Linked DNA regions of Aliidongia dinghuensis. The protein of the gene in region 2 interacts with the protein of the main gene of each other region in a pairwise test. Links are inferred from orthologs where the notes say so. Each region holds a gene or a part of one and is shown on either strand. Other genes may lie near its edges.

What was found.
Region 1: the proteins of ftsH (region 2) and hflC interact in binary tests that used the Escherichia coli proteins (3 or more experiments, as listed by UniProt). The link is inferred for Aliidongia dinghuensis from one-to-one orthologs.

The regions. Positions count from the first base shown.
Region 1 is NZ_BMJQ01000028.1:1,563-10,848, forward strand. What follows is about bases 328-3,326. They hold hflC (protease modulator HflC), read left to right. Parts: upstream 328-1,390; coding sequence 1,391-2,263; downstream 2,264-3,326. Other genes in these bases: hflK (FtsH protease activity modulator HflK), read left to right, coding at 328-1,394; IEY58_RS31960 (DUF2065 domain-containing protein), read left to right, coding at 2,280-2,498; IEY58_RS31965 (DegQ family serine endoprotease), read left to right, coding at 2,728-3,326. Also shown: iron-sulfur cluster carrier protein ApbC, read right to left, coding at 1-84; more of hflK, read left to right, coding at 225-327; more of IEY58_RS31965, read left to right, coding at 3,327-4,173; IEY58_RS31970 (DUF2272 domain-containing protein), read right to left, coding at 4,208-5,056; IEY58_RS31975 (hypothetical protein), read right to left, coding at 5,099-5,284; IEY58_RS31980 (response regulator), read right to left, coding at 5,541-5,996; IEY58_RS31985 (response regulator), read right to left, coding at 6,170-9,214.
Region 2 is NZ_BMJQ01000005.1:221,857-238,155, reverse strand. What follows is about bases 720-3,653. They hold ftsH (ATP-dependent zinc metalloprotease FtsH), read right to left. Parts: upstream 3,186-3,653; coding sequence 1,254-3,185; downstream 720-1,253. Other genes in these bases: tilS (tRNA lysidine(34) synthetase TilS), read right to left, coding at 3,315-3,653; folP (dihydropteroate synthase), read right to left, coding at 720-1,251. Also shown: glmM (phosphoglucosamine mutase), read right to left, coding at 1-23; more of folP, read right to left, coding at 91-719; more of tilS, read right to left, coding at 3,654-4,691; tol-pal system protein YbgF, read right to left, coding at 4,831-5,796; peptidoglycan-associated lipoprotein Pal, read right to left, coding at 6,116-6,595; Tol-Pal system beta propeller repeat protein TolB, read right to left, coding at 6,754-8,100; IEY58_RS11585 (energy transducer TonB), read right to left, coding at 8,097-9,059; protein TolR, read right to left, coding at 9,176-9,643; protein TolQ, read right to left, coding at 9,648-10,370; ybgC (tol-pal system-associated acyl-CoA thioesterase), read right to left, coding at 10,384-10,851; Holliday junction branch migration DNA helicase RuvB, read right to left, coding at 10,848-11,843; Holliday junction branch migration protein RuvA, read right to left, coding at 11,903-12,526; crossover junction endodeoxyribonuclease RuvC, read right to left, coding at 12,526-13,059; IEY58_RS11550 (YebC/PmpR family DNA-binding transcriptional regulator), read right to left, coding at 13,070-13,822; IEY58_RS11545 (ATP-binding protein), read right to left, coding at 13,966-16,299. UniProt on the Escherichia coli protein: Acts as a processive, ATP-dependent zinc metallopeptidase for both cytoplasmic and membrane proteins. Plays a role in the quality control of integral membrane proteins.

The DNA.
Region 1 (9,286 bases), on a different replicon or contig from region 2:
GAGGCTGACGAGATCGCGGCCGCGCGCCGGGTCCATCACCCCCTTGAGCGCCGTCAAAACCTGCTGTTCGCCGAAACTCGCCATCGAAACAACCTTTCCCATCGTCACTTACTGGACACGCCCGCGTCGTCACCCTGATATAAGGGCCGGATCGCCGACCGCACAATCGGGTGCTGTCTTCTTAAGTGCCCCTTGGGGCCGGGTTTATCGAGGTTCTTTCGGACATGCCGTGGAACGGGCAGGGGGGCGGCGGTGGCGGCCCCTGGGGCGGTAACGGGGGACCGGGTCCCTGGGGCAAGGCACCTTCGGGCGGCGGCAAGGGCAAAGGACCGCAGCCGCCCAATCTCGACGAGCTCTTGCGGCGCGGGCAGGATCGGCTGCGCGGCCTCGTGCCCGGTACCGACAACGGCGGCGGCCGGCTGGCGGCCATCGTGGCCGCGGTCCTGGTCGGCCTGTGGCTGATCACCGGCTTCTACCGCGTCAACCCGGACGAAGAGGGCGTCGTCCTTCGCTTCGGCGCCTATGCCGATACGACCGGTCCTGGCCTGCATTACCATCTGCCGGCGCCGATCGAATCGGTCGAGAAGCCGAAGGTGACGCGCGTCAACCGGACCGAGGTCGGCGTCTCGACCGAGCCGCTCGGCCGCGGCGTCGGCCGGCAGGCGCTGCCGGAAGAATCGCTGATGCTGACCGGCGACGAGAACATCGTCGACATCAATTTCTCGGTCTTCTGGGTCATCAAGGACGCGAAGGCGTACCTGTTCAACGTGCGCAACCCGGAGGCGACCGTGAAGTCGGCCGCAGAGGCCGCGATCCGCGAGGTCGTCGGCCATACGCCGATCGCGAGCGTGCTCGCCGAGGGCCGCCGCCAGGTCGAGACCGATACCGAGGCGCTGCTGCAGAACATCCTCGACGGCTACGCCGCCGGCCTGCAGGTGACGCAGGTGCAGCTGCAGAAGGTCGATCCGCCGCAGCCGGTCATCGAGGCTTACCGCGACGTGCAGAAGGCGCGCGCCGACCAGGAGCGGCTCAAGAACGAGGCCGAGGCCTATCAGAACAGCATCGTGCCGCTGGCGCGCGGCGATGCCGAGCAGAAGATCCAGAACGCCCAGGCCTATAAGCAGGAGGTCGTGGCGCGCGCCCAGGGCGATGCGCAGCGCTTCCTGTCGGTGCTGTCGGCCTACCAGGTGAGCAAGGAAGTGACCGCCGAACGGCTCTATCTCGAGACGATGGAAGACGTGCTGAAGAACGCGCACAAGGTGGTGATCGACCGGCAGGCCCAGGGCATCGTGCCCTATCTGCCGCTGCCGGGGCTCACCGACAAGCAGCCAACCCCGCTCCCTGCGCCCCCGGGCCAGCCGTCCGCTTCCCAATCCAAGGCAGGCAAGCCATGAACCGCGCCCTTTTCGTCGGCGGGATCGTCGCGGCCGCGGTCTTGCTTCTCCTCGCTTTCAATGCCCTCTTCATCGTCGACCAGACGTCGCAGGCGCTCGTCATCCAGTTCGGCCGGCCGGTGCGCGAGATCCGGCAGCCGGGCCTCTACGCCAAGGTGCCGCTGCTGCAGAACGTCGTGTTCTATGATCGACGGCTGCTGGACTATGAGCCGCCGGCCGAGGAGGTGATTGCGGCCGACCAGAAGCGGCTCGTGGTCGACAGCTACGCGCGCTACCGCATCATCAACCCGCTGCAGTTCTACCAGTCGGTCGGTAGCGAGTCGGTCATGCAATTGCGCCTGGGCGCCACCATCTCCGGCACGCTCCGCCGGGTGCTGGGCAACGTGCTGCTGAACGCGTTGCTCTCGCCGGAGCGGTCCCAGATCATGGCCAACATCCGTGACCAGGTCGCGGACCAGGCAAGGTCCTTCGGCATCGAGGTCGTCGACGTACGCATCCGCCGCGCTGACCTGCCGCAGGAAAACAGCCAGGCGATCTATGCCCGGATGCAGTCGGAGCGGCAGCGCGAGGCGAACGAATATCGCGCCCAGGGCGCCGAGCAGGCCCAGGGCATCCGCGCGCGCGCCGAGCGCGACCGGACCGTCATCCTGGCCGAGGCCGACAAGCAGTCGCAGATCCTGCGCGGCCAGGGCGATGCCGAGAGCATCAAGATCTATGCCGACGCGTTCGGCAAGGACCCGGAGTTCTTCACCTTCTACCGCAGCCTCGAGGCCTATCGCACCGCGATCGGCCCCGACACGACCATGGTGCTCTCGCCGACCAGCGAGTTCTTCCAGTATTTCGGTCAGCACAAGGCGGCAAAGCCTTGATGGGTGGGTTGGCCTAATGGGCGGGCTCGGCGGACTGAGCGAGGGGCTGCGCGATCTCTGGACCGCGCTCGCCCTGGTGCTGGTGATCGAGGGCGCGCTCTATGCCCTGTTCCCGCAGCCGATGAAGCGCGCGTTGCTCTCGGTCGTGAGCCAACCGGAAGGCCTGCTCCGGGTCGCGGGGCTGGTCGCGGCCTGCCTGGGCGTCGCCTGGGTCTGGTTCCTGCGGCATCATTGAACCCAGGCCCCTCGGGAACGAACTGGCTCCCGTCCGCTGTTGGCTCTAGAGTCGCAAGTATTATGTCTGTTGTGTTGGTGGTCGCAGGAGTGATCCGGTGAGTGGACTTTTCCCCCGTTCAGAGCGCGCCGCGGGTCGTCGGCGTGGCCGGACGGTCGCGCGGGTCGCGGTGCTTGGGTTGGTTTTGACGTTCGGTATGGTCGGGACCTTCGGTTTTGGGACGTTCGGGATGGCGAGCGCCAAGGCCGATGATCGATCGCCGACCTTGGCAGCGCCGCTCGTCATCCCGGGGCTCGGGCCGCTCGCCAACCGGCTGCTGCCGGCCGTGGTCAACGTGTCGACCAGCCAGACCATCAAGCCCGACGCCAAGCGGCGGCCGGACGATGACCAGCCGCAGGTGCCGCCGGGCTCGCCGTTCGAGGAATTCTTCAAGGACTTCATGGACCGCCAGGGCGGCGGTAGCGGCGATGGCGAGGCCAAGCCGCAGAAGGCGCAGTCGCTGGGCTCGGGCTTCGTGATCGATCCAGCGGGATATGTCGTGACCAACAACCACGTCATCGACGGGGCCGACGAGATCACGGTCATCCTGCAGGACAACACGAACCTCAAGGCCGAGCTGGTCGGCCGGGATGCGACGACCGACCTCGCGCTCCTCAGGGTCAAGCCCGATCATCCGCTGCCGGCCGTGCCCTGGGGCGATAGCGACACGGCCAAGGTCGGCGACTGGGTGATGGCGATCGGCAACCCGTTCGGGCTCGGCGGCACGGTCACCTCGGGCATCATCTCGGCCCGTGCCCGCGCGATCAACGACAACGGCCCGTACGACGAGTTCCTGCAGACCGATGCCTCGATCAACCGCGGCAATTCCGGCGGCCCGCTGTTCAACACCTCGGGCGAGGTCATCGGCATCAATTCGGCGATCTTCTCGCCGTCAGGCGGCTCGATCGGCATCGGCTTCGCCATCCCGTCCGATCTCGCCAAGAACGTGATCGCGCAGCTCAAGGCAACCGGCAAGGCGCGGCGCGGCTGGATCGGCGCGCGCATCCAGACGGTGAATGACGATGTCGCAACCGCCCTCGGCCTCGACTCGACCAAGGGTGCGCTCGTCGGCGGCTTCATCGACAAGAGTCCGGCCAAGGAGGCGGGTATCCAGCCGGGCGACGTGCTGCTGCAGTTCGATGGCCGCGACGTCACCAACTCGCGCCGGCTCTCGCGTCTCGTCGCCGACGCCCCGGTCGACAAGGCGGTGCCGGTGAAGCTGTGGCGCAAGGGCGAGATCAAGACCATCACGGTCAAGGTCGGGCAGGCCGAGGAGGCGGCCGAGCAGACCGCCTCGCTCGGCGAGGGCGGCAGCGGCATCAGCCCGTCGACGCCGCTCGTCAAGGCGCTGGGCCTGTCGATCACCGAGGCGACGCCGGACCTCAAGGACAAGTTCAAGCTCGACGATTCGGCCAATGTCGTGGTCGTCGACGTGGCGAAGGGCAGCCCGGCGGCCGACAAGGACCTGCACGCCGGCGACGTGATCCTCGAGGTTGCCCAGGAAGAGGTGAAGAGCGCGCAGGACGTCGTGCACAAGATCGACGAGGCGAAGAAAGCCGGCCGCAAGTCGATCCTGCTGCTGGTCGACCACGGCGGCGACCTGCGCTTCGTGGCGCTGCGCATCGATCAGGGCTGACCCGCGTCGGTTCGGCCCGAGGGCTCAACAGTCCTCAGTGGTCGTAGAGCACCCGGAGGACGATCGACCAGGGATAGCGCGGGTCGATGGCCGGGCCGCCGGGCGCTGCGAGCATTCCCGCCGCCGTGACGGGCACGTGGGTGAGCGCCACCTCGTCCGCGACATTGCCGCCCACGACCGAGAGCATGCCGGGTGCTGCGTCTACGACGATGGCGCAATGGCCGGCGAACGGCCCGTCCGGCAAGGTCTCGAGGCGGATGTCGCCGGCCATTGCGCTATTGTCGTGGCCGCGGCCGAAGCAGATGAGATCGCCCGGCTCAGGGGCGACGCGATCGGCCGCCTCCGCCCGGAGCGCCACGTCGGGGCGGCGTCCGAGCGACGCCGCGCGCGCCGCGTCGATATAGATCCAGTGGGACGCGGCATAGGGGAAGCGGGGCCCGGCACCCGCGATGCGCATGACATAGGAGATGAAGGCGGCGGACCAGGCGTATTCGCCGTCCTCGCTCGCCGGGAACACGCGGCCGGTACCGTCGTGCTTGCCGGTCCAGCGGCCGTCCGGGTCGTTCGCGTCGAGGCCCAGCCACCAATATTCGCCGACGCGCTGCCAGAGGCCGGGCAGGCGCTCGGGCTTCGCTTCGGGATCGACCGGCGGGCGTTCGTCCGGTGCGGCATCGACGACGGGGCTGCCGAACAGGCGCCATTCCCGGAGCGCGATTGCGACGGCGGCGGTCCGGTTGAACGGTTCATAAGGCCGGCGCGCGAAGTCCGGGACATGGGCATCGCGCGGCGGGGGTGCCACGCAGCCGGCGAGAAATGCCACCAGCGCCGGCAGAACGGTGAGGCGAAGCGGCCTTAAGCGGGGGCGGTCGAGGGGGCGCGGCATGGCGCCCCAACCCTAACCATATCGAAGCGTCTTAGCGCGATCTCAATGATGAACGTGCGGCGCTGCGCCGCCACGCGGCACGACGCGGACGCCGTTCTTGAGCTCGATCAGGGCGCGCTGCAGCAGCTTCATTTCAGCGCGGTCTTCACGATCGGTGATGTCCAGGTAGCTGAGCTTGTTCTCGACCAGATCGACCAGGGTCTCGATGGTGCGCGGGGAGAAGGACATGACGACCTCGCAACGGGATGGGGTTGGGCGAAGGCTCGTGAAACACTCGCGATTCAGTAGAGCAAGCGACATGCCATCGGTCCCGGCAGGCGGCCGATCCGCTGTAACCTATTGGATTCCCTGACTGGTAGTGCGGACGATCGAGTGCCTCGCCAAGGTTGCATCACCTGCGGCGATGACGAGGCTCGCCCGTGCTCGGCACGCCGCTTTGCATTTTGCCAGGCAAGTTGCCGAAGGCTGATACGCCCCGGAGGGCCTATTCCCACCAGCCGCGGCGCAGCCCTTCGATCCGGGCGCGTTCCGCCGCCCGTTTCGCCAGGCAGTTTTCGATCAGCTGGGCGGCCTCCGACGGGCGGAACGGCTTCGGCAAGCGGTGACCGTAGACCATGGGACCGGCCACGGCCTCGGCCTGCTGGAAGTAGCCGGAGGTCAGGATCAGGATGGTTTCCGGCCGGAAGCGATAGAGCCAGACGGCGAGATCGGTGCCGTCAGCGCCGCCCGGCATGCGCACGTCGGAAATGACGATGTCGATCCAGCCGCGGTCGCGCAGGACCTTCTGCGCCGTCTCGACACTATCGGCCTCGAGCACGGCATAGCCATGCTCGCCAAGACCCCTCGCCAACATGCTGCGCAGGTCTGGTTCATCGTCGACCACCAGGACGGTCGCCTGCCGTCCGCTTTCGTCCGCGGTTCTTCGCGTCGCCTCGCTCATATCCCTTGCCCCATGCGCCGCGTGTGCGGGCGCTTTCCCGCTTGTGTCGGCTTGGCCGCGCGGCTCCGTTTCGAAAACAAACGGCTGGGCCGCGATTTGGTTGCCAGACGCACAGCCCCCGCGAGTGGTGGGTTTGCGTGTTCGTGCCTTGGGCATTGCGGCACCGGGCGCCGTTATCGCTGCGCCCGTTTCGCCGGATTGCCGGACGCGCGGCGATCCGGCGTTTCGTGGCCGCCGGCCCCCGCCGGGCGCTCCATGCGCAGCCACTGGGCCACCTTGCCGAGGAAGGGCGTCATCTCGAACGGCTTCGAGACATAGTCGTCCATGCCGGCCGCCAGGCATTCCTCCTGGTCACCGCGCATGGCGTTCGCGGTCATGGCGATGATCGGGACATGGTCGAGGTCGCCCTCGGCGCGCCGGATCTCGCGCGTCGCCTGCAGCCCGTCGACCACGGGCATCTGGATGTCCATCAGCACGAGGTCGTAGCGGGCGCGGCGCCAGGCTTCGATCGCTTCCCCGCCATCCGACGCCAGGTCGACGGCGTGGCCGGCGCCGGTCAGGAGGCTGAGGGCGATCTGCTGGTTGATCGCATTGTCCTCGACCAGCAGGATCCGGCCGCCCGTCACCGGCCCGGCGGCCGCTTGATCCTCAGGCACCTCGCTCTCGATCGACGGCGCTCCCAGCAGTTGGGCCAGGCAGTCGATCAAGGCGGTGTGGCGAACCGGCTTGACGAGGCGGGCGTCGAACAGGCTCGCGTCGAATCCGTCGCCCGAGCGCAACGGCATCGGCGCGGACGAGGCAAGGACGAGCTTCGGCGGGGGCCGATCGTGGTCCAGGTGGGCGCGGATCTGCCGGGCGAGCTCATCGCCGTCGATCTCCGGCATCATCCAGTCGATCAGCACGATGTCGAACGGCGTGCCGGCCCGGCCCGCGGCGGCGAGCGCTGCGAGGGCGGCGTGAGCGTCGGGCGCCTCTTCGACCACCATGCCGAGCTCGCCGAGCTGGCGGCTGAAGATCATGCGGTTGATCGGCAGGTCGTCGACGATGAGGACCCGCTTTCCGGCGAGCTCCGCCGATGCCGCTTCGATCTTTGGGCGCCGGACGTCGTTCGCCAGCGGTAGCGGCAGCTCGAGCCAGAAGACGGTGCCGCCGCCGGCGCGGTCCCGGGCGCCGATCTGCCCGCCCATCATGTCGACCAATTGGCGGCAGATCGCGAGGCCGAGGCCGGTGCCGCCGAACCGGCGGGTGATCGAGCCGTCGGCCTGTTCGAATTTCCGGAACAGCTTCGCCTTCGCGGCATCGTCGATGCCGATGCCGGTGTCTTCGACCTCGATGCGCACGCGCATCGTCCCGGCCGCCGCGGACTCCGCCCGAACCTCGACCGCGACGAAGCCCTGCTGCGTGAACTTGATGGCGTTCGAGACCAGATTGAGCACGATCTGGCGTATGCGGGTCGGATCGCCCCGCACCGGCAGGCGCGCCGGCTCGCCGATCCAGACGGCAAGCTCCAGTCCCTTCTCCGCAGCCTTGGGCGCCATGAGCTCGAGCGCGTCGTCGACTACGGTCTCCAGGCTGAAATCGATCTCTTCGAGCTCGATCTTGCCGGCTTCGAGCTTCGAGATATCGAGAATGTCGTTGATGACCGCGAGCAGCGCCTCGGCGGATGTCGCGACCGCCTCGGCGAACTTGCGCTGCTCCGATGCCAGCGGCGTGCGCAGCAGCAAGCCGTTCATGCCGATGATCCCGTTCATCGGCGTCCGGATCTCGTGGCTCATGTTGGCGAGGAATTCTGTCTTCGCCCGGTTCGCCCGGACCGCCTCCTCCTTGGCGAGCGCCAGCGCGTCTTCCGCCTGCTTGCGGGCCGTGACGTCTCGGAGTGCGCCGATGATCTCCGTGGGCCTGCCGGTCTCCCCGTCGCGCACGAGCCGCAGCTCCGCCTCGACCCAGACCCAGCTCCCTTCCCGGTGCTGGATTCGGAAAGTGACGCTGCCGCGTTCGAGCCCCTCGATCATGCGCTGATGCAGTGCCGAGATTGCTCCCGCATCCTCGGGATGGACCCGCTCGAACGCTTGCTCGCCGACCAGCTCGTGCGGTTCGTAGCCCAGCACCTCGGTCGATGCCGGCGAGAGGTAGCGGCGCGTCAGGTCCATGCCGAGCCGGACGATGATGTCGGTCGAATGATCCGCGAGCAGCCGGTAGCCGGCGGCGGCCTCGGCCTGGGCATGCTCGGCGCGCCGCCGGCGCTCGTTCTGCCGCGCAAGCCAAAAGCCGAGCGCGCTGATGACGGCGGCCAGCCCGAGGGCCAACATCAGCTGGCTTTCGGCGCGGTCCCGCCAGAGCGCCAGGACTTCTTCCTTCGAGAGCGCGACGCCGACGACCAGCGGGTAGGTCGATGAGCGGGCGTAGTAGTTGAACCGGATGGCGCCATCGAGCGGCGACGTCAGTTCCACATAGCCGGTCGGGGCCACCGGCAGCAGGTCTCGGAAGATTACCGTCCCCAGCACGCTCTGGCCGACGTACTGCTCCAAAAACGGCCGTCGCACGAGCAGGGTGCCATCGGTGTTCGCGAGGAAGATCGCGCCGTTGTGGCCGATATCGAAGGTTTCGTAGAACTTCTGGAATGACGACTCGTCGACCGAGATGAGCACCACACCGGCGAAACTGCCGTCCGGATGGTTGTATCGGCGCGTCGCCGTGACGATCCATTCGCCGCCGGAGCGGCTCTTGACCGGGGCGCCGATGTGGAGCGCCAGGCTCGGGTTGTGCCGGTGGAACTGGAAATATTCCCGGTCCGAATTGTTGACCCCCGAGGGCGTCGCGGGCAGCGAGTTCGTGAGCCAGTTGCCGTGCTCGTCATAGACGAAGATGCCGCGGAACCGCGGCTGGACCGCGACATGGGCCATGAGGAAGCGATGCAGGCGTTCCATGGCCGCGGGTCCGGTGCCGTCGACTTCCAGCCGTTCCGCCACGTCTTCGAGCACGAGGTCCGCCGCGTCGAATGTTTCCTCGGCGTCGTGCATGATCGAGCGGGCAACGTTGGTCGTGTCCTTCTGGGCCTCGTCCAAGGCCTCGATCCGGCCTACATAGGTGCGCCAGGCGTCGACGCCGAGGAGCGACAGGCAGACGAGAAGGACGAAGCCAATCGAGGCCGTCTGCAAGGACAGCCGGTGTTGCGCGAGGCGCGCCCGCAGGCGCGAAAGTCCGGCGCCGAACTTCACGAGAGGTGCTTCTCCCTGTTCCTTCGCCACGGAGGCCCCTTGCAACGGGCCGTAGGTCGTGTCTGCAACCCT
Region 2 (16,299 bases):
GTGCCGAAAAGTTTCCGTGTCATCCCAAACCTTCCCCCGGCATGCGCCGCCACCTTTACGCTCAGACTATGATACCGCGCCTCGGCGCCCCTAGCACGCCGCCTCGGCAATCGCGTTCGCGACAGCCAGGGCCTGTGCTGTCTCGGCCACGTCGTGCACGCGCACAATCTGAGCGCCTCGCGCCCATCCGTCCAGCGCGGCGGCAAGCGAACCGCCCAGCCGACGCTTCGGATCCGTCGTACCGTCAATCTTGCCGATGAAGCTCTTGCGTGACACGCCCAGGAGGATGCCGGTACCGAGCGTGTGCGCGAGCCCGAGCGCCGACAGCAGCTCGAGGTTATGGGCGAGCGACTTGCCGAAGCCGATGCCCGGATCGACCAGGATGCGGTCGCGCGGCAGCCCTGCGGCGATCGTCGCCTCAACCCGCGCTTCGAGCCAGTCGAACACGTCGAGGGCCGCCACGTCGTAGTGCGGATCGGACTGCATCGTGCGAGGCTCGCCCTGCATGTGCATGAGTGCCACGGGGGCCCCCGCATCGGCAGCAAGCGCCAAGGTTCCGGGCTGCTGCAGCGCCTCGATGTCGTTCAGGATGACGGCGCCCGCCTTGAGCGCTGCCGCCATGACCGGCGCTCGCCGCGTGTCGACGGAGACGAGCGCGCCCTCGGCCACGAGGCCGCGGATGACCGGCACGACCCGTTCGATCTCAGCTTCGGCCGGGACGTCGGCCGCACCGGGCCGGGTCGATTCGCCGCCGACATCGAGGATCGCAGCACCTGCGGCCCTGAGCGCCAGCCCATGGGCGATCGCCGCCGCGGTGCCGGCATGCTCGCCGCCGTCGGAGAAACTGTCGGGCGTCACATTGACGATGCCCATGACATGCGGCCGCTCGAGCGCGAGGCCGGCCCAGGCCGGGCGCGGCGCCCGCAACCGATCGGCCAGCAGTCGCAGCCGGGTCGCTGCCGGACCGTCGTTCTCGGCAAGCCAAGCCGATAATTCCTGGACCGAAACGATCAGCGTGTTGACGCCGCCGCCCCGTCGGCGGGCGGAAACCCGGACGAGCGTCGCAGCTGCCCAGCCGCGGGCGATGCGCCAGGCAAGGCCGGCCTCGACCGCCTCTCGGGCGGCCGTGCCGGCGACGAACCCGTCCGGGCAGAGGTAGAGGGCGGCAGGCGGAAGGCCCCCGAACGAATCGAGGCCCCGTCTTGCGGCGGGGCCTCGCGGTTCGGGACGGCCGATCGGATCGGCCGTCATCGTCAGGTATTCGGCTGCGGCTCGGGCTCGAGACCGCCCACCGGCTTGTCCTTGCGGCCGCCGGCCGGCGGGATCGACGAGCGGCGCGGCGTCGGGCGCGTCTCGTCGGCCTCGGCCGCGTCACGCTCGATCTGGCCGCCCGCAATGATCTTGCGGCACTCGTCGCCGGACAGGGTCTCGTACTCGAGCAGCGCACGGGCGAGCGCATGCAGCTCGTCGATATGCTCGGTCAGCACCCGGCGCGCTTCCTCCTCGCCGGTCTCGATGATTCGGCGGATCTCCTCGTCGATCAGCTTTGCCGTGGCGTCCGAGACATTCTTGCGCTGGGTCACGGAATGGCCGAGGAACACTTCCTCCTCGTTCTCGCTGTAGCGGATGCGGCCGAGCTTCTCGGACATGCCCCATTCGGTGACCATCCGGCGTGCGGTCTGGGTCGCCACATGGATGTCGCTCGCGGCACCGGTCGTCACGTTTTCGGGCCCGAAGATGATCTCCTCGGCGACGCGTCCGCCGAAGGTGGAGGCTATGCGGCCTTCGAGCTCCTTCAGCGACTGCGAGAGCTGGTCGCGTTCCGGCAGGTACCAGGTGACGCCCAGCGCCCGGCCGCGCGGGATGATCGTGACCTTGTGCAGCGGATGGTGGACCGGCTGGTAGAGGGCGACCAGCGCGTGACCGGCCTCGTGATAGGCGGTCAGCTCCTTCTCCTTGTCGGTCATGACCATGGAGCGGCGTTCCGCGCCCAGCATGACCTTGTCCTTGGCCTGTTCGAACTCGAGCATGGAGACCGAGCGCTTGCCCTTGCGCGCCGCCATCAGCGCCGCCTCGTTCACGAGGTTGGCAAGATCGGCGCCGGAGAAGCCGGGCGTGCCGCGCGCGACCACCTTGGCCTCGACATCGGCCGCGAGCGGCACCTTGCGCATATGGACCTTGAGGATCTTCTCGCGGCCGAGCACGTCCGGGTTCGGCACCACGACCTGGCGGTCGAAGCGGCCGGGGCGCAGCAGCGCCGGGTCGAGCACATCCGGACGGTTGGTGGCGGCGATCAGGATGACACCCTCGTTCGCCTCGAACCCGTCCATCTCGACCAGCAGCTGGTTCAGCGTCTGCTCGCGCTCGTCGTTGCCGCCGCCGAGGCCGGCGCCGCGATGGCGGCCGACCGCGTCGATCTCATCGATGAAGATGATGCAGGGGGCGTTCTTCTTGCCCTGCTCGAACATGTCGCGGACGCGGGATGCGCCGACGCCGACGAACATTTCGACGAAGTCCGAGCCCGAGATGGTGAAGAACGGCACGTTCGCCTCGCCGGCGATGGCGCGCGCCAAGAGCGTCTTACCGGTACCGGGCGGGCCGACGAGCAGGCAGCCCTTGGGGATCTTGCCGCCCAGGCGTTGGAACTTCTGCGGGTCCTTCAGGTACTCGACGATCTCTTCCAGGTCCTGCTTCGCCTCGTCGACGCCGGCGACGTCGTCGAACGTGATGCGGCCGACCTTCTCGGTCAGAAGGCGCGCGCGCGACTTGCCGAAGCCCATGGCCCGGCCGCCGCCGCCCTGCATCTGGCGCATGAAGAAGATCCAGACGCCGATCAGGAGCAGCATCGGGAACCAGTTGATGAGGATGCCGAACAGCGAGGGCACGTTGTCCTCGAGCGGCGCCGCCGTGATACGGACATTCTTGTCGGTCAGGCGGCTGACCAGCTGCGGATCGTTCGGCGTATAGGTCGAGAACGCCCGGCCGTCAGTGTAGTGGCCGTTGACCGTCGCACCCTGGATCGTGACGTCGGAGACCTGGCCCCGGTTCACGTCGTTCAGGAACTCAGAATAGGCGATGCTGGTCTGCGGACCGCGGCTGGAAGAGCTCTGGAACAGGTTGAACAGCGCCACCAGCAGCAGCGCGATAATGATCCAGAGCGCCAGATTCTTCCCGAAATTGTTCACGGTCGAGGCCTTTCGTTCCGTCCGTCGACGTCCATACCCACGCCACGGTAACATACCACCTGCTGGCACCCACTCGAAGCGGGCCGATCAACCGGCCCCTCTTCGAAATCACATAAGGCGCGCCGTTGGCTAAACAACGGTAAAACCGCTGCCTGTCAACGACCGCGTCGGCCGAAACCGAATTGCGGCGCCGATATCGGCACCCGCGCGCATCCAACCGAGATGGGGGACGCCCATGAGAGTACCTTCCCGCCAGAAAGCGGGCAAGGATGGCCGCACGCTGGATGGCAGATAGGGTGTCCCCGGCGCTTCGACAATCCCGCGCATACGTGCTGCCGCATCGCTACCCAGGGCACCGACGCGAATACCGTGCCAGTCACCACCCGGTCGGCGTTCGATCACGAAGCGGTGATCCCAGGAAATGTTTCCGCCCGTCTCTTGCAGGGGCCCCGCCGATACATCGACGCTTGGTGCATCGACGCTAGGTGCACCGACGTCTGGCAGATCGACGGCCGGCGCCACGGCCGCGAGCTCGCGCAGCACCAGGACACGGCCGCGCCAGGGCAGGATCCGGCAGCCGCCGAGCGTCCGGCCGCCGCCCAGAGCATTGCCGGATCCGTCCCCTGCCACACTCCCGGGCAAACCGGCGAAAAGCGCCTCCGCCACGCGCTCCAGCCGCTCGAAGCGCGGCGGATAATCCTCGCCGCTGATCGTCGCGATCACCGCCGCGAGCGCACGCAGCCCGATCTCCGCCGGCGCCCGCGCGAGCGGGGCGGGATCAACCAGCGCAAAGCCGGCCGGATGCAGGCTGACGCCGGCGACGAGCGCCTCTTCGACCAGTTGCTCCAGCACCGCGCGCGCGCGCGCCAGATGCCGGCTCGTCTCGGCCAGCCGCCGCGGCGTGAGCCCGGCCTCCGCAAAGAGCGGCGTCTGTGCTCGGACGCGAACCCGGGCGAAGGCCGGGTTGCGGTTGCTCGGATCCTCGATCCAGCCCTGGTTGAACCCTGCCAAGGTCACCTTGAGCCGGGTCGCCGGCAGCGCCAGCAGCGGGCGCAGCAGGCGGTAATGCCCGTCCTCGACGATGGGCGCCATGCCGGAGAGACCGGCGAGCCCGCTGCCGCGGCCGAGGCGCAGGATCAGCGTTTCGGCCTGGTCGTCCTGGTGATGCGCAGTCAGGAGGTGCAAAAACCCGGCGCGGCGGCACCAGTCGCCGAGCAGGTGATAGCGGGCGGCGCGCGCCGCCGCCTGCAAATCGTGGATCGGATAGGGCCCTTGCCAGACCAGGATCTCGTGCCGGATACCGCGCTCGCCGAGCCAGGCGCCGACCTGGGCCGCCTCCCCCGCCGATTCCGGGCGCAGCCGATGGTCGACGGTGAGCGCCACGATCCGCCCGCTGCGCGCCCGAGCCCAGCGGTCGGCAAGCAGTGCGAGCGCCAAGGAGTCGGCGCCGCCGGAGACGGCGACCGCCAGTTCCGGGCAGGGCTCGAACGGCCCGATCGCAGCCATGGCGGCGGCGAATTCCGGATCATCGAGCGGCGTCTGGCGGACGGTATCGGACGAGCCGCGCGGCGCCGGGCGGCGCGCGGAGCGTGCGGGGGCGGAACGACGGGGTGGGCGATCGGCCGGGCCGCTCCCCGTCATGGGCTCAGCAGCCCAACCGCTGCTTTTCGCGCGTCGCCCGTTCCTTGTTGGTCGGGGCGATGTTCGGGAAGTCGCGCTCGAGCTTGGCGAAGGCGAAGCAGGCGTCCTGCTTGCGCCCGATGTTGCCGAGCGAGATGCCGAGCTTCAGCAGGTTGTCCTGCGCCTTGGGACTCTTCGGGTAGAGCTGATAGCCCTTGGCGAAGGCGGCCGCGGCGGAGTTGTAGTCGTTGCGTACGAAATAGGTCTCGCCCAGCCAATATTGCGCGTTACCAGCCAGTTCGTCTTGCGGGTGCTTGGTCACGAACTGCGAGAACGCCGCCTCGGCCGCCGGGTAGTCCTGGCTGCGCAGCAGGCCGAAGGCGTAGTTATACTGCTCGGTCGCCGAGCCGTTTGGCAGCGCGACGCTGGCCTTGCCAGGCACCGCCGGTGCGCCGGCATTGCCGCCGCCACCGGCGCCCGGCGACGTGAGGAAACCGCCGGTGCTGGGCGCCGCATCCATGTTGCCGGCACCGCCTGGCGAGCCGGGCTTGCCCGGCGCCGCCGAGACCGGCGGGTTGGCCGCGGTCTGCTGCGCCGGCTTCGCCGCCCCGCCGCCGTCCGGATGCTCGAGCGCCTGGAAACGCTGCTCGTCGTCCTGCTGCTGCTTGTCGAGCCGGTTCTTCAGCTCCGAGATGCCGAACTGCACCTCTTCGAGCTGGCCGGTCAGCGTGCGCATCTGCTGCTCGAGCTGGTCCATGCGGATATCGGCATTGAGCGCGGTGTTGCCGCTGTCGCCGCTCGGTGCCACGCCAGCGGCACCGGTGGCCGGCACTTCGTTGCGGTAGAGCTGCCGTTGGACCTGGTTCAGATCGCGCTCCAGCCGGTCGAGCCGGTCGTTTACGGAGCGGTCCTGCGCCGAAGCCGGCCCGGCGGCCGACATGGCCGCAAGACCCAGGAGAATAGCGGCAAGACCAGAACAGAACTTGTGCATGAAGATCCCGCTACAGGTACGGACGCCGAGGCCGATCAATAGTTCATGTCGGCATGCCCCCCTTCCGTCAACGGTCGAAAGGGCCAAGCGTCGCGAATGGCCACCAGACGGCGAAGACCGTTTGATTTTGGCCACAGCCCAGTCCCGGCGCCCATCGTCGGGACCCGTTCGGGCAAGCATCATCTATTGCCCCCGAATCGGGCAAAAAAAGGGCGCCGGGACCCTGCTCTTGCGAGCCGTTCCCGACGCCCCATCTTTTTGCCGGTCCAGACGGCAGCCCAGTCGGCGCCGCCCGGATCAGGCCGTCGCTCCTCGCGTGTTAGTTCACAACCGTCACAGCGCGACGGTTCTGGGCCCAGGCAGCCTCGTTGTGACCAACGACGGCCGGACGCTCCTTGCCGTAGCTGATGGTCTGCAGGCGGCCGGCCGCAACGCCGAGGGCAACGAGGGCGTTCTTGGCCGAGGTCGCGCGACGCTCGCCGAGGGCCAGGTTGTACTCACGCGTGCCGCGCTCGTCGCAATGGCCTTCGATCGTGAAGGTCGCCGACGGATACTTCTGCATGAACGCCGACTGACGGGTCAGGATCGCCTTCGCCTCCGGCGAGATGTCCGACTTGTCGAACGCGAACAGGACCCGGTCACCAACCTGGGTCTTCAGCTCGTCGGCCAGCGAAACCGCCGGCTGCGGCTGCGGGGCCGCAGTCGTGGCACCCGTGCCGGCGCCGGTGTTGGTCGGCGTCGTGTCGCAGGCGGCGAGGACGGTCATGGCGGCCATCAGGCCGAGGATTTGAATCCGCATTTTTGTGTTCCTTCAGCGTAACCAGATTCGGGAGAAGTCGGGACCTACCGGGTGGCAGCCTCGTACTGCGGCGCAAAAGCCGCCACCCACCGCGCGCGAGAACGGTTGGTGAAAACGGCCGGAATATACCGACGTTTCCCCATCCGATCAAGGGGTTCTCACTGAAGTAGTGGCGACCAGGCGGGATCGGAGCCGTCTTGGGGCGTCACAACCTCACGTTCATTGGAGCCAGTCAGATCGATCGAATAAAGACGCGTAGAATCGCCGCGACCTGAGGCATCCGAAGGCGTTTGCTTGAAATACATCAGCACGCGACCGTTGGGTGCCCAGGTCGGTCCTTCAACCAGAAAGCCGTTGGACAGTATACGCTCGCGCTGCCCGTCAGGTTGCATGACACCAATCGAAAAATTGCCACCCTCCTGCTTCGTGAAGGCGATGAGATCACCGCGCGGCGACCATACCGGGGTGGCGTAGCGCCCGGAACTGAAGCTGATCCGGTGCTGGTTGCTGCCGTCCGCGTTCATGACATAGATCTGCTGCGTGCCGCCGCGGTCGGATTCGAACGCGATCTGCGTGCCGTCCGGCGAGTAGCAGGGCCCGGTGTCGATCGCGGCGCTGGAGGTGATCTGCGTCACTTTGCGCGTGCGCAGGTCCTGCGTGTAGATCTGGGAATTGGCGCCGCCCGACAGGCTGAAGATCACCTTGTTCCCGTCAGGCGAGAAACGCGGGGCGAACGTCATGCCCGGGAACTGGCCCAGAACTTCCTGCTGGCGCGTGTCGATATTGAACAGGAACACCTGCGGCACGCCCTGGGCATAGGAGAGATAGGTGATCTCCTGCGCGCCGGGCGCCGGCGAGAAGCGCGGCGTCAGCACCAGCGCGCGGCCGTCGGTCAGCGCTTTGTTGTTGAAGCCGTCCTGGTCCATGATCGAGAGCCGCTTGACCCGGCGCTGCGGCGGGCCGCTCTCGGAAACATAGACGATGCGCGTATTGAAATAGCCGTCTTCACCGGTGATGCGCTTGTAGATCTGGTCCGAAATGATGTGGGCAATCTCGCGCCAGTTGGTCGCGGTCGTGTTGTAGCTGAAGCCGATCAACTGGATCCCGGCGAGCACATCCCACAGACGGAAATCGATCTTTAGATGACCGTCCGGCTGGGCGGTGACCTGACCCGAGACGAGCGCCTGGGCGTTGATCAGCTTCCAGTCGGCGAAGCGCGGCACCGGGACGAGCGCTGCCGGGTCCTGGATGAAAGCGCGCGGATCGAGCGGCTTGAACAGGCCCGAACGCTCGAGATCGGCCGAGACGACCTGCGTGACCTGGGCGCCGACCTGGCCGTCGCCGCCCTGCCCCTGGAAGGCCGGGATCGCAATCGGCATCGGCTGCGGATTGGCCCTGGTGATATCGAGCGTCAGATCCGCCCGCGCATCGGGGGCAAAACAAAGGAGGCCGAGCACGATCGCGCAGAGCCCGCTGAACCGGACGCGCCGGAAATCTGGCTTCATAGGAGGTCCCTTGGATCGAAATTGAGGGTCATATTCTTCCACTGCTCGAATTTGTCGGGCGGCACCTTGAGCGGCGAGCAGCGTTGAACCGCTCGCCTCGCGCTCTCAGCCGCGGCCCGGAAGAACCCGTCGCTGTCCGCGCGCGCCTGATCTACGATCTGGACAGACTGTGGCGTACCGTCTGACGAAAGCTGAACGCGCAGTGTGATGATCAGGTTCTTGGCATCTTTGGCACCCGCAGGTGGGTTCCAGCATTGTTCGATCTGCGCGATGATCAAGTCCTTCTCCGCCGTCGTCAGCTGCGAGCCCAAGGGCGCGTTCGGCTGGGCGGAGGCGGGCGCGGTCGCAACCTGTTTCTGCTGCGGCTTCGGCGGCGTGTCCTGCTTCTCCTGCGCCGTCGCCTTGGCCGCGAGGTTCTTCAAGAGGTCGGCGAACTGCAGATCCTGCTTCGTCTTCTCCGGCTTCGGCGGCGTGGGCTTCGGCTGCGGCTTCGGCGGCTCGGGCTTTGGGGGCTCGGGCTTGGGCGGTTCCGGTTTCGGCGGTTCTGGCTTAGGCTCGGGCGGCTTCGGCAGCGGGGCGGGCGCCGGCGGCGGTGGCGGCGGCGGAGGTGACGGCTTCGGCGGTTCCGGCGTGGGCGGTGGCGGCGGCGACGGCGGCGCCGATTGCGCCGATGGCGGCGGGGATGGCGGCGGCGGGGTCAGCACGTCCGGCTTCGGCTCAGGCTTGACCGCCGGCACCGGCGGCGGCGTGTCGAGCTTCGCCTGCTCGACCGGCTTCGGGTTGCGCTGGGTCGCGCGCGTCACGTCGGCGAGATTGACGAGCTGCACCGCGATCGGCGTCTCCTCCGGCGGCGGCTCCTTCTTCAGGAAGTCGGGCAGGCCCAGCAGGATGACCAGGACGATCGCCGTGTGCAGCACGGCGGAAAAGGCCATCCCCTCGCGCATCTCGAACCGGCTCACGGGCGCACCCCGCGCGGGAGCGCCGTGCCACGGCCGCCCGAGACTTGCCGGAGGATCGAAAATTCAAGGTCCATCATCGCGAGAACGCCGAAAGAGACCCTCATGTCACAACGGAATCATGGCTTCTTTGCAGGCGCCTTGCCGCCCGATTGGGGCAATTCGGCGATCAGCGAGACCTTGGTATAGCCGGCGGAGGCGATCAGCCCCATCACTTCCATCACCCGGCCGTAGTTGATCGCCTTGTCGCCGCGCACATAGATCGTGGCGTCCTGATTGTTCTCGGTGATCGCCTGCAGCTTCGGCAGCAATGCGTCAGCCTCGATCGGCGTCTCCTGGACATAGATCTGGCCCTGGCCGTTGACCGTGACGACGAGCGGCTCCTTCTGCTCGTTGATGGCCGGCGCCTGGGTCTTGGGCAGGTCGACCGGCACGCCCACCGTGAGGAGCGGGGCCGCCACCATGAACACGATCAGGAGCACCAGCATGACGTCGACCATCGGCGTCACGTTGATGTCGGCCATGGGACGGCGGTTCAGGCGGCTGTGGCGGCTGCGGCCGCCGCCGTTCATCAATCCACCGGCCATCGCCTCATGCCTTCTCTTCGAGCTGGCGTGACAGGATCGCGCTGAACTCGGAGGCGAAATTGTCGAGCCGGTTGCCGTAGCGGCCGAGGTCGGTCGTGAGCTTGTTGTAGCCCACGACCGCCGGGATGGCCGCGATCAGGCCCAGGGCCGTCGTGAACAGCGCCTCGGCGATGCCCGGCGCCACAACCGCGAGGCTCGTGTTCTTGCTGGCGGCGATCGATTCGAACGAGTTCATGATGCCCCAGACCGTGCCGAACAATCCCACGAAGGGGGCGGTCGAGCCGACCGTCGCGAGGAAGGCCATGTAGCGTTCCGCCCGCTCGAGCTCGCGCCCGACCGTGACGTTCATCGCCTTCTCGAGCCGTTCCTTGAGGCTCGCCTGCAACGCACCGGCCACGACCAAGCCCTTGGCGGCCGAGCGGCGCCATTCGAGCATGGCAGCGGCGAAGGTCGCCGACATCGGGTCGACCGGCCGCGAGCCGATACGGTCGTAGAGATCCTCGATCGAGCCGCCGGACCAGAAGCTCTCCTCGAAGGCATCGGCGGCGCGCAGCAGGCGCTTCACCTTCAGCACCTTGTCGAAGATGATCGCCCAGCTCCAGAACGAGGCGGCGAGGAGCAGCACCATCACGCCCTTCACGATCAGATCCGCCTGCAGGAACAGGGAGATCATCGAGAGGGTCGGGGCGGCGGCGCTGCCAAGATTCACGGTGTCGACGGCTTGCATGGCTCGGGGACGCTCACTTCAGCGGTTGCGTGACGAGAAAGGGGCGGAGGGCGTCGCTGAGCGACGCCGGGATGCGGCCGGGACGCCCGCTGGGCGTCAATAGCACCAGTTCGAGATCAAGGACGACCAGCGGATCGTCGTCCTTGAGGATGGTCTGGCGCGCGGTCATGCGCGCGCCCTTGAGGTCGGCCAACTGGGTTTCGACCATGAGCGCATCGTCGAGCCGGGCCGGCCGGCGGAAGTCGATCTCGGCCCGGCGCACGACCCAGCCGAGGCCGGTCTCGGCCAGCATGCGGTCATGCTGCCAGCCGACGAGGCGCAGGCATTCCGAGCGCGCGCGCTCGGCGAAGCGCAGGTAGTTCGCGTGATAGACGATGCCGCCCGCGTCCGTGTCCTCGTAATAGACCCGGATCGGAAAGCGATGGACGCCCTCGTCGATCGCGCCGCTGGTCGGGGCCAGGGTCATCGGGACCAGAGTCAAACCTCGGCCTCCTCGTCGGCAGCGGCGGTCAGCAGATCGAGCTGCAGCTCCGGCGGGCGCACCACGGCCAGGCCCACATGGCCGAACGCCTTGTCGGTCAGCAACCGGCCGCGTGGCGTGCGCTGCAGGAAGCCCTGCTGGATGAGATAGGGCTCGATCACGTCCTCGATCACGTCGCGCTGCTCCGACAGCACGGCCGCCATCGTGTCGACGCCGACCGGGCCGCCCGAGTAATGCTCGGCGATCGCCTGGATGTAGCGTCGGTCCATGGCGTCGAGCCCGGAACGGTCGACCTCGAGCCGGGTCAGTGCGTTGTCGGCCGCCTTGGCGTCTACCGTGGCGAGGCCCGCGACGGCGGCGAAGTCGCGCACCCGGCGCAGCAGCCGCCCGGCGACACGCGGCGTGCCGCGGGCGCGGCGCGCGATCTCGGCAGCACCGTCGGGTGCGAGATCCATCGTGAGCAGGCGGGCGCCGCGCTGGATGATGCGCTCGAGCTCGTCCGGCTCGTAGAACTGCAGCCGGAGCGGAATGCCGAACCGTTCACGGAGCGGCCGGGTGATGCGGCCCGAGCGGGTCGTGGCGCCGACCAGCGTGAAGGGCGGCAGGTCGATGCGGATCGAGCGCGCGGCCGGCCCCTCGCCGATGATGAGGTCGAGCTGGAAATCCTCCATCGCCGGATAGAGCACTTCCTCGACCGCCGGCTGCATCCGGTGGATCTCGTCGATGAACAGCACGTCGTGCGGCTGCAGATTGGTCAGGAGTGCCGCCAAGTCGCCGGCGCGCTGGATGATCGGGCCGGAGGTCGCCCGGAAGCCGGCGCCCATCTCGGCCGCGACGATCTGCGCCAAGGTCGTCTTGCCCAGGCCCGGCGGCCCGTGGAACAGCACGTGATCCAGCGCCTCGCCGCGCGCCTTGGCCGCGGCGATGAACACGCGCAGGTTCTCGCGCACTTGGCGTTGACCGACGAAATCGTCGAGCGACAGCGGCCGCATCGCGACCTCCGGCCGGTCGGCCGCCCCGCGCTCGGCAGCGACGATGCGGTCCTGGTCGCTCACGACGCGATCTCCTTCAAGCCGGCGCGGATGAGCTCGCCCAAGGCGGCACCGTCACCGAGCTTGCGCTGCGCCGTCGCGACGGCCCCCAGCGCCTCGGGTCGGCGGTAGCCGAGATTGACGAGGGCGGAGACCGCATCCTCGGCCGGACCGACGAGATCGGCTACGGCCGGCGGGACGGAGATCACCGTGCCCGTGGGCGCCGCAGGCGCCATGCCGTGCGCTGCCGCCTTGTCCTTGAGCTCGGTCGCGAGCCGCGCCGCGAGCTTCGGCCCGACGCCGTCGGCGCGGGCGAGCGAGGCCTTGTCCTGGGCCAGGATCGCGCGGGCGAGCTGGTCGGGCGCCAGCACGGACAGGATGGCGAGTGCCACCTTGCCGCCGACGCCCTGCACCGTCGTGAGCGTGCGGAACCAGTCGCGCTCGGCCCGGTCGATGAAGCCGAACAGGCTCCAATGATCCTCGCGCACCTGCAGCTCGGTCAGCAGCGACGCGGTCTCGCCGCGCGCGGGCAGCGCCGCCCGGGTGCGCGTCGACACCATCACCTGATATCCGACACCCTGGACGTCGATGAGCACGCCATCGAGCCCGACGTCGTCGACGAGGCCGGTCAGCCGGACGATCATCACCGGCCCGCCGCGGCAAGGAGCGCCGGCGCCAACAGCCGACGGGTCTGGGCGTGATGCGCGTGGCAGATCGCGACGGCGAGCGCGTCGGCCGCGTCGGCCTGGGTCTCGGCCGAGCCGGGCAGCAGGCGGCGCACCATCATCTGGATCTGCGCCTTGTCGGCATGGCCGGCGCCGACCACCGTCTTCTTGATGAGGTTCGGCGCATATTCGGCGACGGGCAGGCCCCTCAGCGCCGGCGCCAGCATGACGACGCCGCGCGCCTGGCCGAGCTTCAGGGTCGAAGCCGGGTTCTTGTTGACGAAGGTCTCCTCGACCGCCGCCTCGTCCGGCGTCCATTGGTCAAGCACGCCGTTCAAGCCCGAAAGCAGCTCGACCAGGCGCGCCGCCATGTCCCGCGTGTCGTCGGTCTCGACCACGCCGGAGGCGACGAAGCGCAGGTGCTGACCGGCCATGTCCACGATGCCCCAGCCGGTGCGGCGGAGCCCGGGATCAAGGCCGATCAGGCGGCGCGTGGTCGGTCCGGCGGTCATCCTCGCCCCGTCAGCCCTCGAGCTTCGCCATCAGCTCGTCGGGGATGTCGAAATTGGCGTACACGGTCTGGACGTCGTCATTGTCGTCCAGCACGTCGATCAGCTTCAACAGCGACTGCGCCACGTCCTCGTCGCCGACCGGCGCGGTCGTGGCCGGCCGCCAGACAAGCTTCGCCGATGAAGCGGCGCCGAACTTGGCCTCGAGCGCATCGCGCACGGCCGAGAGATCGTCGGGCGCGCAGACGACCGCATGCTCCTCCTCGCCGCTCTCGACATCGTCGGCGCCGGCCTCGATCGCGGCCTCGAGCATGGCGTCGGCCGACGCGGTGTCGGCCGGATAGGTCACCTGGCCCAGGCGCTGGAACATGAAGCTGACGCTGTTGGTCTCGCCCAAGGCGCCGCCCGCCTTGTTGAAAGCGGTGCGCACGTCGCTCGCAGTGCGGTTCCGGTTGTCGGTCAGCGCCTCGACGATGAGGGCGACGCCGCCCGGCCCGTAGCCCTCGTAGCGCACCTCTTCGTAATTGGTGCCATCTTCACCGCCGGCGCCGCGCTTGATCGCGCGATCCACCGTATCCTTCGGCATGTTGGCGCCGCGCGCCGCGATCACCGCGGCGCGCAGGCGCGGATTCGCCGCCGGATCCGGCAAGCCCGAGCGCGCTGCGACGGTCAATTCGCGGATGATCTTGGTGAAGACCTTCGCGCGCTTGGCGTCCTGCGCACCCTTGCGGTGCATGATGTTCTTAAATTGGGAATGGCCAGCCATCGGGAGATCGACCCAAACTAATGCAGAGTTATCGGTGGTAGATACCACATGTGGTGGCTAGCACCAGTAGCATCCGGCGTGATTAACAGCCCAATATGGCGGGATTGGGGCCGTGACCCGCGAGTATTTAGCGGGTCTGCCCCTCACCCGTGCTGCCGCAGGCGATCTTCGCCCACGCCGACGCCCACGGCCGACTCGAGGGCAACGGTCCCAAGGGCAACAGTCACCACCTGCTCCTCGTTCCAGGCGGCGCCCTCGGCCAGCAGATCCGCGAGCCGGGCCGGCGGCAGCGCCGCTTCGAGCCGGGCCGAGAGGTCGTCCCACAGCGCCTGCTCGATGCTTTCCCGCGTCCGGCGCTGCGCCCGGAAATAGCCGTCACTATAGCCGGCGAGACGGGCGGCCCGGACGGCCCGACCGTCGATCGCCTCCGCGAGCGCCAGGTGCTGGATGGCGAAGGCCGTGCTCAGGCTCTTGCCCAGCGCCGGCGTGAGCGCCAGCGCCGCCCGCGCCGCCGCCCGCCCGCCAGCGGCGTCGCCGATCGCGACCAGATAGCCCGCGAGATTGCGCTGGATGTTGGCGAGGCCGTTCGCATGGCCGGCGCCGTGCCAGGCCGCCGCCGCTGCTCGGGCGCGCGCGATCGCCTCGTGCCGCCGGCCCGCGGCGAAATCGAGCTCAGCCAGCATCATGGTGGCGGCCTGCAGCATCCGCGTGTCGCCGACGCCGGGCGCGATGCGGTCGATCTCGTCCAGATGCCGCCGCACGCCGGCCATGTCGTCCGCATACCAGCACATGCTGACCGCACTGTAGAGCGCCGACGTCAGGAGCTTCGTCGGCCCGAAGCCGCGCAGCAGGACCAGCCCGTCGCGGAGGTACGGCTCCGCCTTCGCGGTATCGCCGGGCTTCATCATGAGCCGGCCCGCCTGGTCCGTCGCCGCCGCGACATGGAGCCGATCGTCGATCCGCCGAAAGATCTCGAGCGCCTCGAGCGTCGCCTCGAGGAAACGTGGATCGCCGGGGTGCGCGTTGCGGCCGGCCGCGAGCCGGAGCCGGCCCAGGACGGCGGGCGGTGTCGAACCGTCGGCCTGCGCCTCGGCCCGTGCCAGCCAGCGCTGTCGCTCGGCCAGCAGCGACAGCTCGGCCCAGAGCTCCTGGGCATGGCCGACGAGCCTCTGGCCGAGGGCCGCGTCGCCGTCCGGGCCGAACGCCCAGTCCAGCGCCGCGCGCAGGTTTTCCAGCTCCGGCTCGTAAGCGCCGAGCCAGGCCTCGGTCGGCGTGGTCGGCCACAGCCGCTCGCCCTCTTCGTAGAAGCGCACAAGGTAAAGCGCCAAGCTGCGCAGGCATTGGCGTCGCTCCGCCGGTGCCAGCTTCTCGGCGCCATAGGCCTGCATCGATTCCAGCAGCCGGAACCGCCGGTCGCCGACGGCCGGCACAGGCGCGACCAGTGACTTGTCGACGAGCGCCAGCATGGGCGCGATCGCGTCGGGCATGTCGCCCGCGTCATCCAGCGCCACCGCCCGGGCCGAGGCGACCGTGAAGCTGCCGGCGAAGACCGAGAGGCGCCGCAGCAGCGCGCGCTCAGGTTCCGTCAGCAGGTCGTAGCTCCAGTCGATCGTCGAGCGCAGCGTCTGGTGGCGCGACGGCGCCTTGCGGCCGCCCGCGCCTAGAAGCCCGAGGCGGGCATCGAGATGGGCGAGCAGAGCGGCCGGCGTCAACAGCTCGAGGCCGGCGGCGGCGAGCTCGATCGCGAGCGCCAGGCCGTCGAGCCGCCGGCAGATCTCACCCACGGCGCCCACGCTGTCGTCATCGAGCGCGAAGCCGCCGAGGGCGGCATCCGCCCGCTCGGCGAACAGGCGCACGGCACCGAACCGGAGCGCATCTGCGGCCGTGGCCGCCTGGCCGAGGGCGGGCGTCGTGAGCGGCGGCACCCGATAGACCCACTCCCCGGCGATCGACAGCCGTTCCCGGCTCGTCGCTAGAATCGCCACCTCCGGGCAATGCCGCGCGATCGCCTCGGCGAAGCGGGCGCTCTCGTCGATCAGATGCTCGCAGCTGTCGAGCACCAGCAGCAGCCGCTTCGGGCGGAGGAAGGTCGTAACCGTCTCGAGCGCGGGGCGCGGCCCCTGGATCGGCAGGCCGAGCATGGCGGCGATCGTCTCGACCACGAGACGAGGATCGCGCAACGGCGCCAGTTCGACGAACCAGACACCGTCGGGATAGTGCCGGGCGGCTTCCGCCGCGAGGGCCACGGCAAGGCGCGTCTTGCCGATGCCGCCGGCGCCCCAGAGCGTCACCAGCCGCGCCTCGGGCAAACGGGCGAGCAGCGTCGCGAGATCGGCCTCCCGGCCGACGAGCCGGTCCGGCGGGACCGGCAGTCGTTGCGCAGGCCCCTCTTCCGCCAGCACCTCATTCACAGATGCCGCGTCTGCAGCGCCATGTTCGATCGCGACCGGCGCCAGGAAGCGATAGCCGCGCCCCGT